2 regions of the Erwinia sp. SLM-02 genome follow, and region 2 is predicted to be linked to the other one. Evidence: predicted binding sites of a transcription regulator. Region 2 holds the regulator's gene; the other holds the start of a gene.

Region 1 (7,416 bases), 1.7 Mb from region 2:
GATCGTCTCGCGCAGCGCCTGCAGCGACAGCTGGCGGATATCGACGCCGCCGATGTGGATGCTGCCCTGTTCGGCATCGAAGCAGCGCAGCAGCAGGGTGACGAGGGTGGATTTACCCGCGCCGGAAGGACCCACCAGCGCCACGAACTGGCCCTCGGCGACCGTCAGCGACACGTCCGACAGCGCCAGGTTGCCCTGCGGATAGCGAAAGCTGAGGCGATCGATGCGGATATCATGACGCAGCGGGCTGGCCTGTGGGTTTGCCGGCTCGGCAACCGGCGCGGTCAGCGTCAGCAGGTCGTTGATCGGGCCAACAGCGCCGCCCGCCGCCCAGGCGGTGTGAAAAGCGTTTTCCAGCCGGATAAGCGGGCGAAACGCTTCCCGGGTGAGGAACAGCGTCAGCAGCAGGACAAACGGCAGTAAATCGTGATGCACCACGCGCCAGGCATTGAACACCAGCACCAGCGCGATGCCGCTCAGGCTGACCAGCCGGGTGATGCCGCCGCGCATCAGGATCACCTTCAGCGTCGCCATGGATGCCTGACGCAGGTCGGACGCGCGAGCCGCGAGCCGTTCACGCCATGCCGCTGCCGCTCCGAACGCCTTCAGCGTCAGCAGACCCTGTAGCGCATCCAGCAGCTGGGCGGCAAAGGCTCCCATGGCGGTGAAAACGCCGCTGGCTTTCGGCATCTGCCAGCGCATCCACAGCCCGTCGATCAGGGGAAAGGCGAGGGTGAAAATTCCCAGCAGCAGGGCAGAGGGCCAGTCGACGACGGCCAGCATCAGGACGATCAGGCTACAGCCGAACAGCGCGCTGAACAGGGCGGGAAGATAGCGGCTATAATAGCCTTCCAGCGCCTCCACGCCGCCGTTGACCGCGCCCTGAATATCGCTGCCGGGATGCAGCAGCGTGAGGCCGGGGCCAAAGCGCACCAGCTGGTTCAGCAGCCGCTCGCGCAGATTTACCTTGCAGGCCAGGGCAATGCGCTGGGCGGTATATTCACTCAGCCACAGCAGCAGCGCCCGCAGCAGAATGATGGCCGCCATCATCACCAGCGGCGGGGTGATGTCGGCGGCCAGCCCCTGCTGCATCAGCAGGCATAGCGCATCGGCAGTCAGCCACGCCTGCGCGCCGTAGCAGGCTACGATCAGCAGATGAATGACCCCGTTTTGCAGCAGGGAAGGCAGTAAAGGGCCAGTCAGACCGGCAACTGGCTTTTTCATGATTACTCCTGGCCGTTCAGCGTGGTCCAGAATGAGCCCTGCAGCGGGAAGGCGAGGAAGCGCTGGTTGAGTTCATCAAAGGTTTTTGCCGGGTCAACGTCGGCAAAGGCCGCCGGATGCAGCATTTTCGCCATCTCCTCCACGCCGATAAAGAACAGCGGATTATCGAAGAAGAACAGCCAGATCCCCGCACCCTGGTGGTTACGGATAGCCGACAGGCTGGCGAGCGACGGACTGGACACAATTGCCTTCAGCGAACGAGCGCTCTCAGCGGCGGAAACGCCCGGCCCGACGTTCAGCCCCTTGCGGCTGACGCTGGAACCGCCACCGGCCAGGTAAAAGTCCGGCTTCTGCGCCAGCACGTATTCCAGATTCAGCCTGCCGATGGCCTGATTCAGCGTCTTCACGCCGAGGTTTTCCCCTCCCGCGACGGCAATAAAATCACTCATATTGCCCTTGCCGGAGGTAAAGCAGCACTCTTCGCCGCCGGGATTGAGGTGGAAGAACACCCCAGGTCGCGTCGGCTCTTTCGCCACCCGTTTCGCCACGTCGTCCATATGCTGTTGGTAAAAGGCGATAAAGGCCTCTGCCTGCTGTTCATGGCCGGTCAGTTTGCCCAGCATGCGCATGCTCGGCACGGTTTTGGTCAGCGGATGGCGGAAGAAATCAACAAATACGTAGGGCACGTGGGCGGCGTCCAGCTTGCTCAGGCCGTCAGGAATGGGGCCATACAGCGTAAACACCACCAGATCCGGTTTTGCCGCAATCGCCGCCTCCATTGAGAACGTGCCGCTGTTGAGATCGCCGATTTCCGGGATCGACGCCGCCTGCGGGAAGCGCTGCTTCAGCGCCTGCCAGGTTGAGGGCGAGTAGCGTTGCAGGTCGGTACCCCAGGCGACGACGCGGGAGAGCGGGTCTTTATCCAGCAGCGCCAGCGTCATAATGTGGCGGCTTTCGGCCAGCACGATGCGCTTCGCCGGCGCGGGCAGGGTCACGGTGCGGTTAAGCATATCGGTCACCGTCACGCTGCTGCTTTCAGCGGCGCGGGCGGTCGCGAACAGCGCGCAGGCGGCAAGCAGTAAAATCATCAGCAGTACGTTAAACGTACCGCGGGCAGCGGAGCCTGCCCGAAGTGTGATCATCATTTTATATCCTTACCAGCGGTAGCTGACGCTGCCCACGATCGTGCGGTCAGTGCCCTGATTGCACGAGGTGGAAGAGCAGGTGGTGTAATAGTCTTTATCGAACAGGTTGTTGACGTTGACCGCCGCGCTGACGCCCTTCAGCGAGCTGCTCAGCTGGCCGAGATCGTAGTGCACGGCGGCATCCACCACGGTGTAGGACGGTACGCGGATGGTGTTGGCGGAATCCGCCCAGGTTTTGCCGACGTAGCGCACGCCCGCGCCAATGCCGAGGCTGGCCAGCGGGCCCTGCTGAATGCTGTAGTCGCCCCACAGCGATGCCATCTGCTCCGGCAGGCCGGTCGGGGTTTTACCCAGCGCGCTGGCGGTACTGGTTTTGGTGGTTTCCAGATCGTTCCACGTGTAGCTGGCGATGGCTTTAAACGCCGGGGTGATATTGACGCTGGCGGAGGCCTCGATGCCTTTTGATGTCACCTGCCCGGTCTGGACGGTGTTCAGGGCGTTATCCGGGTCCGTTGTCGAGACGTTGTTCTGCTCCAGATCGAACCAGGCGAGGGTAAACAGGCCGTCGACGCTTTCCGGCTGGTATTTTACCCCGGCCTCAATCTGCTTGCCGGTGGTCGGTTTATAGCTTTCGCCGTAAAGATTCGTACCCAGCACCGGCGCGAACGAGGTGGTGTAGCTGACGTACGGTGCCACGCCAACATCGGTCAGCCACGTCAGTCCGGCACGCCAGGTGAAGTGGTGATCGTTTTGATCGGTACTGGTGTTGCTCACCCGGTTAGCGGTATGGACCGATGCCCAGTCCTCGCGGGCGGAGAGGTCGAGCATCAGCCGTTCGGCCAGCGCCAGCGTATTGCCCAGGTAAACCCCGGTTTCATCGGCGGTCTGATAGGTGCTGCTAAACGTGGTTGCCGGCGTGGTGAAGCGGCCGCCGTAGGTCGGGCTGTAGATGTCAATTGACGGCGCGGCGCCGTAGTTCAGGTAGTAATCCTCGCCGGTGCGGCGATAGGACACGCCCACCACGGATGTGCCCCGCACCGGGCCGGCATCCCACTCGGCCTTAAGGTTGTTATCCGTCGCCAGAATTTTACCGACAATGCCAAACTCATAGGCGTTACGTTTCAGCGTGCGCATATCCGCCGCCAGACCGGCGCCGGAATAGGTCTGGGTCAGCAGATCGGTATAGCTGTAGCGCGCGGCGGAGTGCGCCGACCAGATATTATCGAAGCGGTGATCCAGCTCGTAGCCGACGTTAAACTGGGTGATGTGGTTGTCGAGGTTGCTGCCGTCCAGATACTGATTACGCGGAATTTTACCGTTGGGGTTGCTCAGCAGCGTACCGTTAATTGGCGTGTAGCTGCGCGGCGGACCAAAGGTGTCGCGGCTGAATGAGGAGAGCAGCGTCAGCGACGTATCGGTGTTGGGCTGCCAGGTCAGCGACGGCGCCAGATACATCGTGTCGTCCGGCACGTTGTTAAACTGGGTATTGCTGTCGCGGCCCACGCCCACCACGCGGTAGAGTACGGTTTTGTCATCGGTCAGCGGACCGGAGACGTCAAACTGCCCCTGATAGCGGCCGTGGTTGCCAACCTGAACACCCACTTCGCGGCGTGCCTCTTCGGTCGGGCGCTTGCTGACGGCATTCACCACGCCGCCCGGCGAACCACTGCCGTACATAAACCCTGCCGGGCCGCGCAGCACATCGATGCTTTCCAGCCCATACGGCTGATAGCGGACGTAGGATTGCGCGGTGGTCGACCGCAGGCCGTCCAGCAGCGAACCGTTCAGCGTGGCGTCAAAGCCGCGGATGCTGAAGTAGTCAAAGCGTGAGTTGATCGCGGTCGTAGAGGTAAAGACGCCCGGCGTGTAGCGCAGCGCCTCGGTGGTGGTCTGCACATTCCGGTCGGTCAGCTCGTCGCGACCGATCACGCTCAGCGACTGCGGCGTAGCCACCACCGAGCTGTTGGTGCGGCTGCCGGTGCTGCTCTGCTTTGCCACATAGCCTTCAGTCGGTTTTGCGCTGTCATCGGCGGTGACCGTCAGGGTCTGTTCTTCGCCGGGCTGCTGCGCCCGCACGGATGTCGCGATGCTTAAGGTGGCAAGCGCCACGCACGCGGCGATTGTCGATAATTTATGTTTATTATGGTCGGACACCAGAGCCTCCCCGGCTTTTACTGTGAAATAAGCGCTGACTATTCTCACTGGCGGGAGATTTTCGGCAACGGCGGAGGCTTTCGCTGGCGCGACTATTTCTTTCGATTTTTTAACAGGGATACGTCGGATAAAGCCATTGTAATTATAAGGTTAACGAAAAGAGACTTTCGTCCCGAGGTGGACGGCAGGCGGTGAGACTGGTAATGTGAGAATGAGAATCGATTTCATCCGGTGATTGCCACGCCCGGCGCAAAACCGCCGGAACTAACGGACAGCGACATGAACAAGTTTAGCGACAGCGCCTCCGGTAGCGCGCTTCCTTTGCCTGCTAACCACGCCATGTTTGATGGCACCATTGCCATGAGCAGCGGTTCGCTGCGGCCCGATAAAGACGAATGGCTTCAGGAGCAGCTGGTCCCGGGGCTGAAGCTGATCGTTGTCGATCGCGGTGAGCTACTGTGCGATCTGCCCGGCTCCGGCAGGCAGCATATTACCGGTCCCTGCGTCTGCGCGGTGTGGAATCAGCAGGAAGGGGAGAGCCGTCAGCGGTTTGAACCCGGCCGCCAGCTGGATTACACCACCGTCGCTTTGACGCCTGCCGCCGTCGCCAGCCATATCGACAGCGAGTTTCAGCAGCAGCTGGAGGACTCTTTCCAGCTCCGGCGATTCAGCGGTCCGCGCCTGCTGGTGCTGGATGCGTCTGCCACCATCAAGTCGCTGCATGCCCAGGTGGCGACCTGCCCGATGCAGGGGCTGTCCAGAGCGCTGTTCCTGTCCGGTAAGGCGCTGGAAATCGTTGCCCATGCGCTGGATACGCTGACTTCGCGACCGCAGCGGGAGTCCGGCGCGCTGCGCCTCTCCAGCGGGGATATCGACAAGCTGCATCTGGCGCGTTCGCTGCTTGCGGATCGGATGCTCAATCCGCCGTCGCTGGCCGAACTGGCCCTGAGCGTGGGGTTTAACACGCGCAAGCTGACCGTGGGTTTCCGCCGTCAGTTCGGTGAAAGCGTCTTCGAATATCTGCAAAATCTGCGTCTGGAGACGGCGTGGCGGATGCTCACCGAAGGTGAGATGAGCGTGTCGACGGCCGCGTACAGCGTGGGTTACACCCCGGCGCATTTTTCCGTCGCCTTCCGCAAAAAATATGGCATTTCGCCAAAATCCCTGCGGGGATAGCTCACCTTTAGCTGATTTTTGCCCATCGACATTCATTTTTCTTGGTGGCGCTAAAATGCCATGCCGCTATGTTTTAACCCTCTGAACGGGATGAAAAATGAGGGGATAACGGTGGCGGGTGGAGAGAGAAGACGTTTAAAAACCCTGGTGGGGGCGAGCAGTGCCATTTATGCCGCGGGCGATAGGCCGGTGACTTACGGCATCGATCGCGCCGTGGCGCTGGCAAAAATAGCCGAGCGCGAGAAAATCACCGGGCTGTTTACCGCCGATCTGCTTCAGAGCGATCCCGCCGGACTGGCGGGGATCACCGGTAGCCAGGATCCGATTGTGGTGCTGGCGGCGTTAAGCCAGGTAACACGGCAGATCGGCCTGATTGCCACGGTGACCACCACTTTTCAGCACCCTTATAACCTCGCCCGACTGATTGGCACCCTTGACCACATCAGCGGCGGTCGTGCGGGCTGGAACGCGGTCACCTCGTCGGTCGGCGAGGAAAATTTTGGCGGCGGTGAACTGCCCTCGCCGGAAAACCGTTACGCGCGGGCGACCGAATTTATTGAAGTGATTAACGCACTGTTCGGCGCCAACGATCCCGCTGCCGTCAGCCGGCTGGCCAGCGGCGGTGCAAAGGTCGATCACACCAGGCTGCATCCGGCGAACTATCGCGGCGATGTCTTCCAGGTGGCCGGGCCGCTGAACGTACCGCCGCCGCCGCAGGGCCGACCGGTGCAGTTTCAGGCCGGTCAGTCCGAAGCGGGCATCACGCTGGGCGCGCGCTATGCCGAGGTCATTTATACCTCGCAGCCGACGCTGTCCGCCGCGCAGGCCTTTGTCAGCGATGTCCGCCAGCGGGCGCAGGGTTTTGAACGACTTACGGCACCGCTGATTATGAACTCATTCCATTCAATCATCGGTGAAAGCCCGGCGGATGTGGCGCGCAGGCTGGAGGAAAAGCACCAGCGCATCGACTATCAGCGCGGGCGACTGCGACTGGCGGATATGCTCGGCGGCAACGTCGATCTGCAGGATCTGCCGCTGGATGAAGCGATTCCGTCGCATCTGCTGCCCGATCTGACCAGCGTTAACCGGCGTCGCGGACGGGCGGAGATTTTCACCCGCTTCGCCCGAGAAGGGCAGACCCTGCGCCAGCTGATTATTGCTGCCGAAGAAACCGGGCACTGGTTTGTCGCCGGAACGCCGGAATCGCTGGCCGATGCCATTGAGGAGCGCTATCGCGCCGGGGTGCTGGATGTGATTTCACTGCACGGTCTGGGGCAGCCGGACCAGCAGGATCTGCTGCTTAACGGCCTGCTGCCGGAGCTGCGTAAAAGACGCCTGCTGGATGAGGACTATCGCGGCGCGGACTTCCGCAGCAGCCTGGAGCTGCCGCCGCTGACAGCGTGGCGCGGCGGTGCGTAGTATTTTGGCATGGTGTTGCGGGTTGCAGAAAAGTCAGCCAGCCAGCACACCCATCTGGAGATCTGCAGTGAAATAAAGCAGCGGGGCAGCGAGTGATATCAGTTCGACACACTTTCCGGCCTCGTGTTTTTTCAGCAAAATGCCGCGGCCACGTTGCGCAGTTCCGCAAGGCCGCTGAGGTTTTTACCCTGCACCAGATCCTGATTGATTTTCAGGATCACGGCTTTCACCACGTCCGATATTTTGCTGAGATTCTGCTGCTGCATCAGGGCAGTCAGTTCTGCCATTTGCCGCTGGC
Region 2 (7,416 bases):
ACAATCTGCGACTGACGATTTACCGCTGGTGTTAATTCACGGGCTTTTTGGCAGCCTGGATAACCTTGGCGTGCTCGCTCGCGAGTTAAAACAGCATCGCCGTCTGATTCAGCTTGATGTGCGCAACCACGGGCTTTCTCCCCGGTCGCCGGAGATGGATTACACGCTGATGGCGCAGGACGTGCTGGAAACGTTAGACGGGTTGGGCGTCGAGCGCTTTGGCGTTATCGGCCACTCAATGGGTGGTAAAATTGCCATGAAGTTAACCGCCCTGGCAGCGGATCGCGTAGCGGGGCTGGTGGTCATCGATATGGCACCGGTCGCCTACCCGACGCGCCATCATGATGATATTTTCTCCGCGCTGCAGGCGGTGACGGATGCAGGGATCGCCTCACGTAGCGAAGCGGCCGCGCTGATGCGCCAGACGCTGGCGGAAGAAGGCGTGATCCAGTTTCTGCTAAAATCGTTCCACGAGGGCGAATGGCGCTTCAATGTACCGGTGCTGTATCAGTGCTACGACCGGATTATCGGCTGGCAACCGCAGCCCGCCTGGCCGCATCCCGCGCTATTTATACGCGGTGAACGTTCACCCTATCTGGCGGATGAATATCGTGACGCGCTGCTGGCGCAATTCCCTCAGGCGCGGGCCCACGTTGTAACGGGGGCGGGGCACTGGGTGCATGCTGAAAAACCTGATGCAGTTTTACGCGCAATTCGTCGATTTTTTGTGCTGTAAAAACAATTATTTCCCTATGTTGTTAAAACATTGTCGTCATCACTTTCACTGGGGTATGATGCGCGCTGACATTTTTCCGCTGGTGATTTTTCCGGCGGATAACGGCCTGACACATCAGAAATCCAGCCTTTCAGTATCACTATTCTATGGCAAAAGAGAACACGGACCGCACAACGCTCGATCTGTTCGCAGATGAACGTCGCCCGGGACGACCGAAAACTAATCCGCTGACGCGTGATGAGCAGCTGCGCATCAATAAACGCAATCAGCTTAAGCGCGATAAAGTTCGCGGGCTTAAGCGCGTCGAGCTGAAAATGAACAGTGAAGCCGTTGATGCGCTGAACCAGCTGGCCGATGCGCGCAATATGAGCCGCAGCGAGCTGATTGAAGAGATGTTGCTGAACCAGTTAAAACACCTTCAGTCCTGAACGTCGCGCGCGCCCTCAGGGCACAATGCGACAAAAGCAGCAGGATTACTCATTTATCCGCTCCCGGCGGTCTGCTATCATTAACGCCATCTGCAAAAATTTTGGCAGCCACCATATCATTAAGATTCAAGAGGTTATTAAACTCATGGCAATCGTAGGCATTTTCTTTGGCAGCGATACGGGCAATACGGAAAACATTGCAAAGATGATCCAGAAACAGCTGGGTAAAGACGTTGCAGAAGTTCGTGATATTGCCAAAAGCAGCAAAGAAGACCTTGAAGCCTTCGACATTCTGCTGCTGGGCATTCCCACCTGGTATTACGGTGAAGCCCAGTGCGACTGGGATGACTTTTTCCCGACGCTGGAAGAGATCGACTTCAACGGAAAACTGGTTGCCCTGTTCGGCTGCGGCGATCAGGAAGACTACTCAGAATATTTCTGCGATGCGATGGGCACCATCCGCGACATCATTGAGCCAAACGGTGCGATTCTGGTAGGCCAGTGGCCGACCGAAGGTTACAACTTTGAAGCCTCTAAAGGGCTGGCCGATGACAACCACTTCCTTGGACTGGCCATTGACGAAGACCGTCAGCCGGAACTGACCAATGAGCGCGTTGATAAATGGGTGAAACAGATTTTTGATGAACTTCAGCTGAAAGAAATCATCGAAGCCTGATGCCAACGGCTTGATGTGGGAGACATCTCACATCAAGTCAGTGATTTTTCCTATAGAAGTAATAGATACGTATTTGTAACTTCCACCTGTAAAAATGTACAATAACCCTATCGGTTACCCGCTTTCTCATCCTTCAGCATCTCTGAACGATCTTTTTCCATCACCGGGCGAAGGGATGAGATAGAGCGAAATGTTAACTTAGTACGATTTGGACGCGAGCCTCCCAGGACGTAATGACATTAATCCTTACATCCAACAGTGGTTTCAGGCATTCCTGTTGTTTTCATTTCGATGTATGAGTTCTATACTGTGACGCATCCAACTCTAGCGTCAACCGATGTTCAGGGCTTTTCAGCCACTAAGTGACTAGCAAAGTAACAGGACAATATCCGCATGACTGACAACAATACCGCATTAAAGAAGGCCGGCCTGAAAGTCACGCTTCCACGACTGAAAATTCTGGAAGTGCTTCAGGAACCAGAAGGCCATCACGTCAGTGCGGAAGACTTGTATAAGCGCCTGATTGATATGGGCGAAGAAATCGGTTTAGCCACGGTTTACCGCGTGCTTAACCAGTTTGATGACGCAGGGATCGTTACCCGTCATAACTTTGAAGGCGGTAAATCCGTTTTCGAACTGACCCAGCAGCACCACCACGATCACTTGATCTGTCTGGACTGCGGTAAAGTTATTGAATTCCGTGATGAGTACATTGAAGCGCGCCAGCGTGAAATCGCAACGCGCCACGGAATTAAACTGAGCAACCACAGCCTGTACCTTTATGGCCATTGCTCTAAGGGCGACTGCCGTGAAGACGACACGCTGCACGATGACGAGTAATTTGTTCTGAAATCAGCATGAAACCGGTGGCTATCCACCGGTTTTTTTTTGCCTGTTATCCGGCATAGACCGGCAGGACGTTCCAGTAGGATAATACAGACACCAGCGCATTCACCGCCCCAAAGATCAGCACCAGCACGATCGGAGCCATCCCTCCCCTGACCTGCCATCCCGCCGTGGCAAAACGCTGTCGCGCTTTTCGTGCCAGCATCGCCGGCGTGATCACTGCCCACAGCGTTGCCGCCAGCCCGGCGTAGCCAATCGCCACCAGAAAACCGTTTGGCCAAATCATCGCCGCCGTCAGAGGGAGAATGAAGGTGACAACGGTCGTTTTTAACCGACCGAACGCGGAGCGATCGAACTTAAACAGGTCGGCAAGATAGTCAAAGAACCCCAGGCTGACGCCGAGGAACGAACAGGCCACGGCAAAGTTCGAGAAAATATCCAGCAGCAGATTGAGATAAGGACTGTGCAACACACCGGAAAGTGCGGCAACCAGCACGTCGATATTCCCCCCCTGAGCGGCAATTGCTTTGAATTCATGCCGTGGGATGTTCCCCATCGTGCCGACGATCCAGATAAAATAAATCGCCAGCGCCAGCAGCGTGCCGAACACCAGACAGCGGCATACCCGGCTGCCGTTCTTCTGATAGTAACTGACCAGCCCGGCAATATTCCCGTGATAGCCGAATGACGCGAGGCAGAAGGGGATAACCATCCACAGATAGCGCAGGTAGTGGCTCTCTTCACTCTGGCTGTCCAGCAGTTTTACCGGTTCGATATGCCACAGCAGACCCCCAAAGATGATAAGAAACGTAATCACCTTAGCGCCGAGGAAAATCAGCGTCATACGGCTGACCATCGCGGTACCCAGCCAGATAAACACCGCCACCAGCAGCGTGAAGGCGAAACCGGCGCTGCGGGCAGAAACCGGCAGTGAAAGCTGGCTCAGCGTGTGCTGAATAATGGCTCCGCTGGCGGAGATATAGGCATAGGTGAGGATCCCCAGAACGAAGGCCACCGACAGTCCGTTAATCAGGTTCCAGCCCCGGCCCAGCAGATCGCGAGTAATGGTGTCGAAGCTGGCCCCGGCGGGATAATGCAGGCTGGCCTCCAGGAACAGCAGCCCGGAGAGCAGCATGCAGAACCAGGTGACAACCAACAGCGCAGATGACCACAGGAACCAGGCACCGGACATCACCACGGGGAGTGAGAACATCCCGGCACCGATAATGGTGCCGCTAATAATTAAGGTTCCCCAGAGTGTCGAAGGCAGGCGGGCGGTGGAAACCGGTAAATCCATGACTAATCCTTAGCAAAAAACGGAAACTCGCCGCCATCACCGGAATTATTCACTGGATGTACGGCATCAACGCCGCACATTCTACACAATTACGCACTCACGAACTAGTACGGTAATCAGTTTGTTACCATCGTTTCCTGCAGATAGCGCCAGCGCGGCGGCTGGGTTGCGCAATTAATTACCGCCAGCGAAATGCGATGAGTGTGATTCTCCTGCTGATGCTGCAGCTCGTGGTACTGAATAACCACTTCATCCCCCCGCTGCGAAATGACTTTGCACTGCTCAATGGCGATCGTCATCCCCTCCCGTGCGCCGGTTAAGCGGCCGAATAAGGCCTCAACCTCTGCCAGCGCCAGGGTTTTTCCGGCCGGTGTGACCATCATAAAATCGTCATCAAAATGCGTCAGCAGCTCAGTAAGCTGACTGCCGTCGCCGTGAAAGACAGCCTCAATCAGCTGGTGCAGCACAATCACGCTTTGCGAAGCCTTGTCGGTTAAATCTGTCATTGAATTTCCTTATGAAAACGTCGTTGATAAATCAGCCACAGCGGCAGTAATCCGACCACGGCCGCAATAATAAATGCAAGATGCCATGCCCTTTCACCGGGAAAATAGTGGCTCAGTAACGCCAGCAGCAGCGTAAACAGCGCGGTACCCAGGCTGAACGTCAGCTGGCGGTTAATATTCCACAGCGTACTGCCCCGGCTCATCTGCTGCTCGTTCAGCTCAATTAATGCCGTGGTCTGCGCACAGTTCGCCGCGATCCCACCCCCGATCCCCATCAGCAGATAGGCCGCACACAGCACCTCCCCATCCCCCGGATGACCGACCAGAGAAAGCAGCGCAATGCCGCCGCTGTGCAGCAGCAGACCGCAGCAGAATAAGCGAGGCGCGCCTACCCGGTAATAAATTCGCCCGGCGACCAGCATCGCCACCAGCGCTCCGGCACCGTAGAGCATCATAAAGCTGCCGGTATGCCCGGCGCTGAAATGCAAAACCTGCTGCATGTAGAAAATAGTCAGCAGGTTAACGCCGGTAAATACGCCCGGTACGGCATAGTAAACGGCGATGGACAGGTTAAGTTGACGATTTCGCAGCAGGCTGAGGTCAAGTATCGCCGACGGCTGGCGACGATAATGCCGCAGATACCCCCACGCCAGCAGCAAAGCCGCAGCCAGCCACAGCGTGGCATACAGCAACGACTGCTGCTCGCTGAACAGGGACAGGCTCCTCAGCAGCGCACCCAAAGCCCCGCAGACCAGGATAATCCCGACGATATCCGCCCGGACACGCTCCGTTTCCTGAGGACGGATCCAGATTGCCGCCAGCAGTGCGGCCAGCAGGCTGAAGGGAATGTTACTGTAGAAGATCCAGCGCCATGAGAGTACATCCACCAGCAGGCCGCCCAGCAGAGGGGACAGCGCAGGCGCGATCAACGCGACGCACATAATCAGCGTTGAGATAGCGGCGCGCTTTCGTCCCTGAAACAGATTAAAGGTCAGTGCCTGCCCCACCGGGATCAGTAACCCGCCGCCCGCGCCCTGAATAAAGCGCCAGGCAACCAGCGTGGTAAAGGAGTCGGCCCGCGCACAGCCCAGCGCCGCTGCGCTGAAAATCAGCATCGACGCGACAATCATCTGCCGGGCACCAAAGCGCGAAGCCAGCCAGCCGCTCAGCGGCACGATCAGCGTCAGGCCCAGAATGTAGCCGTTCGCCACCCAGCTGATGGACTCAGTCGCCACGGACATCTGCGCCGCAATCGACGGCAGCGCAATGGCCGACATAAAAATATTAATACAATCAATAAAAAAGCCGAGCAAAAAAATTGCCGCAACCCGATAACCATAGTGCATTGTCATACCTCCACGCGCAGCATAGCGGCGGTTGACCTGACAAATAAAGACGCATAAATTTAAATGATTGTTTGATTAAACTGAATAATCTGATGCACGCACATCTTGATAAGATCCACACCTTCTTTGCGATTGTGGACAGCGGCAGTTTTACCCGTGCCGCCAGCAATCTCGGTATCAGCCGGGCCATGGTCAGCCTGCATATCAAAAACCTTGAACAGCTGCTTGGCGTCACGCTGCTGATACGTAACACGCGCAGCGTGGCCCTGACCGGGCACGGCCAGCAGTTTTATCAGGACTTTCAGCGGATTTTTACGGATATTGACCTCGCGGTCGCACGGGTGACCACGGAGCATCACTCCCTCTCCGGAGAACTGCGCATCACGTCAACGTGGGAATACGGCCAGCGGTTCGTGATGCCGCTGGTCAGTGAATTCTGCCAGCGCCATCCGTTGCTGAAGCTGAACTACAGCGTCGGGGCTTCACTGGATGATTTAGTGAGTAATAAGCTGGATGTGGCGATACGGCTGGGGGCGCTGCGCGACTCTTCACTGAAAAGCCGCAGGCTGGCAGACTATGCCATTTTACTGGTGGCGGCGCCTTCGCTGGTCAGCCGCTGCCGCCCACAGCAGCTGCAGGATGTCTCCGCCATGCCGTGGATCCACAACAGCAACCTGACGCACCCCGGCCGCTGGACCTTTCACGGAGCGGATAATCACCGGTCAGAACTGAAGTCCCAGGCTGCTTTTACCGCCAACGCCGCGGAAATCGTTCGCCAGATGGCACTGGCCGGGATGGGCGTTGCCGTGCTGCCGGAGTGGTTAGTTCGCGAGGATATTGCCGCAGGCAGGCTGGAGCATCTTTTTCAGGGATGGCGGTTACCGGAGCAGCCGGTCAGCGCCGTGTTTGCCGGACAGGGGGACATGCAGCGAAAAACCCGGCTGTTTATCGACTTTCTCTCTCAGAAACTGTCGACGCAGCCGGGCCAGATCGTCCCTACAGGGGCATAACATGCTCCGTCCGGCTGAAGCGCTTACCGTCCGCGCTGCGGGTTCGCACCCAGACTTCGCCATTAATCCGTGGGCGACGGCTGTCGCTGTAGCGCTGCCAGTGTTGCCCTTCATCGACGGAGTATTCCACCATAACGCCCGGCAGTGCCGTATTCGCCTGCAGGTAGCTATCGACAATCACCGCACCCGGCTGGGGTAAACGATAAGCAATCCCGGCCAGCTCAAGCTTCGCCAGTTCACGCTGGCCCATCAGGTTCGCAAAGCGCTGCCAGTCCTGGTGCAGTTCCTGCCGGTCAACGTGATGCGTTTTACCGCCCTGATATGCCCTTCCCTGCTGATAATCCTGCTCCCAGGCGGCGCGGTGCCAGCTGCGCTCCGCAACCGCCATGACCCGAGGGAAGATCATCGACTCAACCTGCCCGTCGGTGCGTACCGTTTCACTCCACAGCTGCGCCGAAAGCCCATAAGCCCCCGGCCACGGGCGATCGGATTGCGTGTCGAACGGATTGCCGTCGCGGTCAACTGACGTTTCCGCATTCTGCGGCAGGTTATCGGGTGCAAAGCTGAAGAT

Evidence for each region. The regulator Fur, encoded in region 2, represses iron uptake genes when iron is present. The targets are predictions, from matches to a motif close to ATAATAATGAGAACNACTATCAA.
Region 1: the regulator Fur is predicted to act here: its motif matches at 4,729-4,751, upstream of PGH32_RS10105 (TonB-dependent siderophore receptor).

Annotation. Positions count from the first base shown of each region.
Region 1 is NZ_JAQISN010000001.1:2,153,160-2,160,575, reverse strand. It holds gene PGH32_RS10115 (ABC transporter ATP-binding protein) at 1-1,224, opposite strand, end outside; gene PGH32_RS10110 (ABC transporter substrate-binding protein) at 1,227-2,369, opposite strand; gene PGH32_RS10105 (TonB-dependent siderophore receptor) at 2,379-4,523, opposite strand; gene PGH32_RS10100 (helix-turn-helix transcriptional regulator) at 4,803-5,699, shown strand; gene PGH32_RS10095 (NtaA/DmoA family FMN-dependent monooxygenase) at 5,811-7,118, shown strand; gene PGH32_RS10090 (hypothetical protein) at 7,250-7,416, opposite strand, start outside.
Region 2 is NZ_JAQISN010000001.1:445,200-452,615, reverse strand. It holds gene ybfF (esterase) at 1-736, shown strand, start outside; gene ybfE (LexA regulated protein) at 883-1,164, shown strand; gene fldA (flavodoxin FldA) at 1,310-1,840, shown strand; gene fur (ferric iron uptake transcriptional regulator) at 2,234-2,680, shown strand; gene mtr (tryptophan permease) at 2,736-3,983, opposite strand; gene PGH32_RS02205 (hypothetical protein) at 4,100-4,489, opposite strand; gene PGH32_RS02200 (MFS transporter) at 4,486-5,841, opposite strand; gene PGH32_RS02195 (LysR family transcriptional regulator) at 5,928-6,845, shown strand; gene PGH32_RS02190 (beta-N-acetylhexosaminidase) at 6,832-7,416, opposite strand, start outside.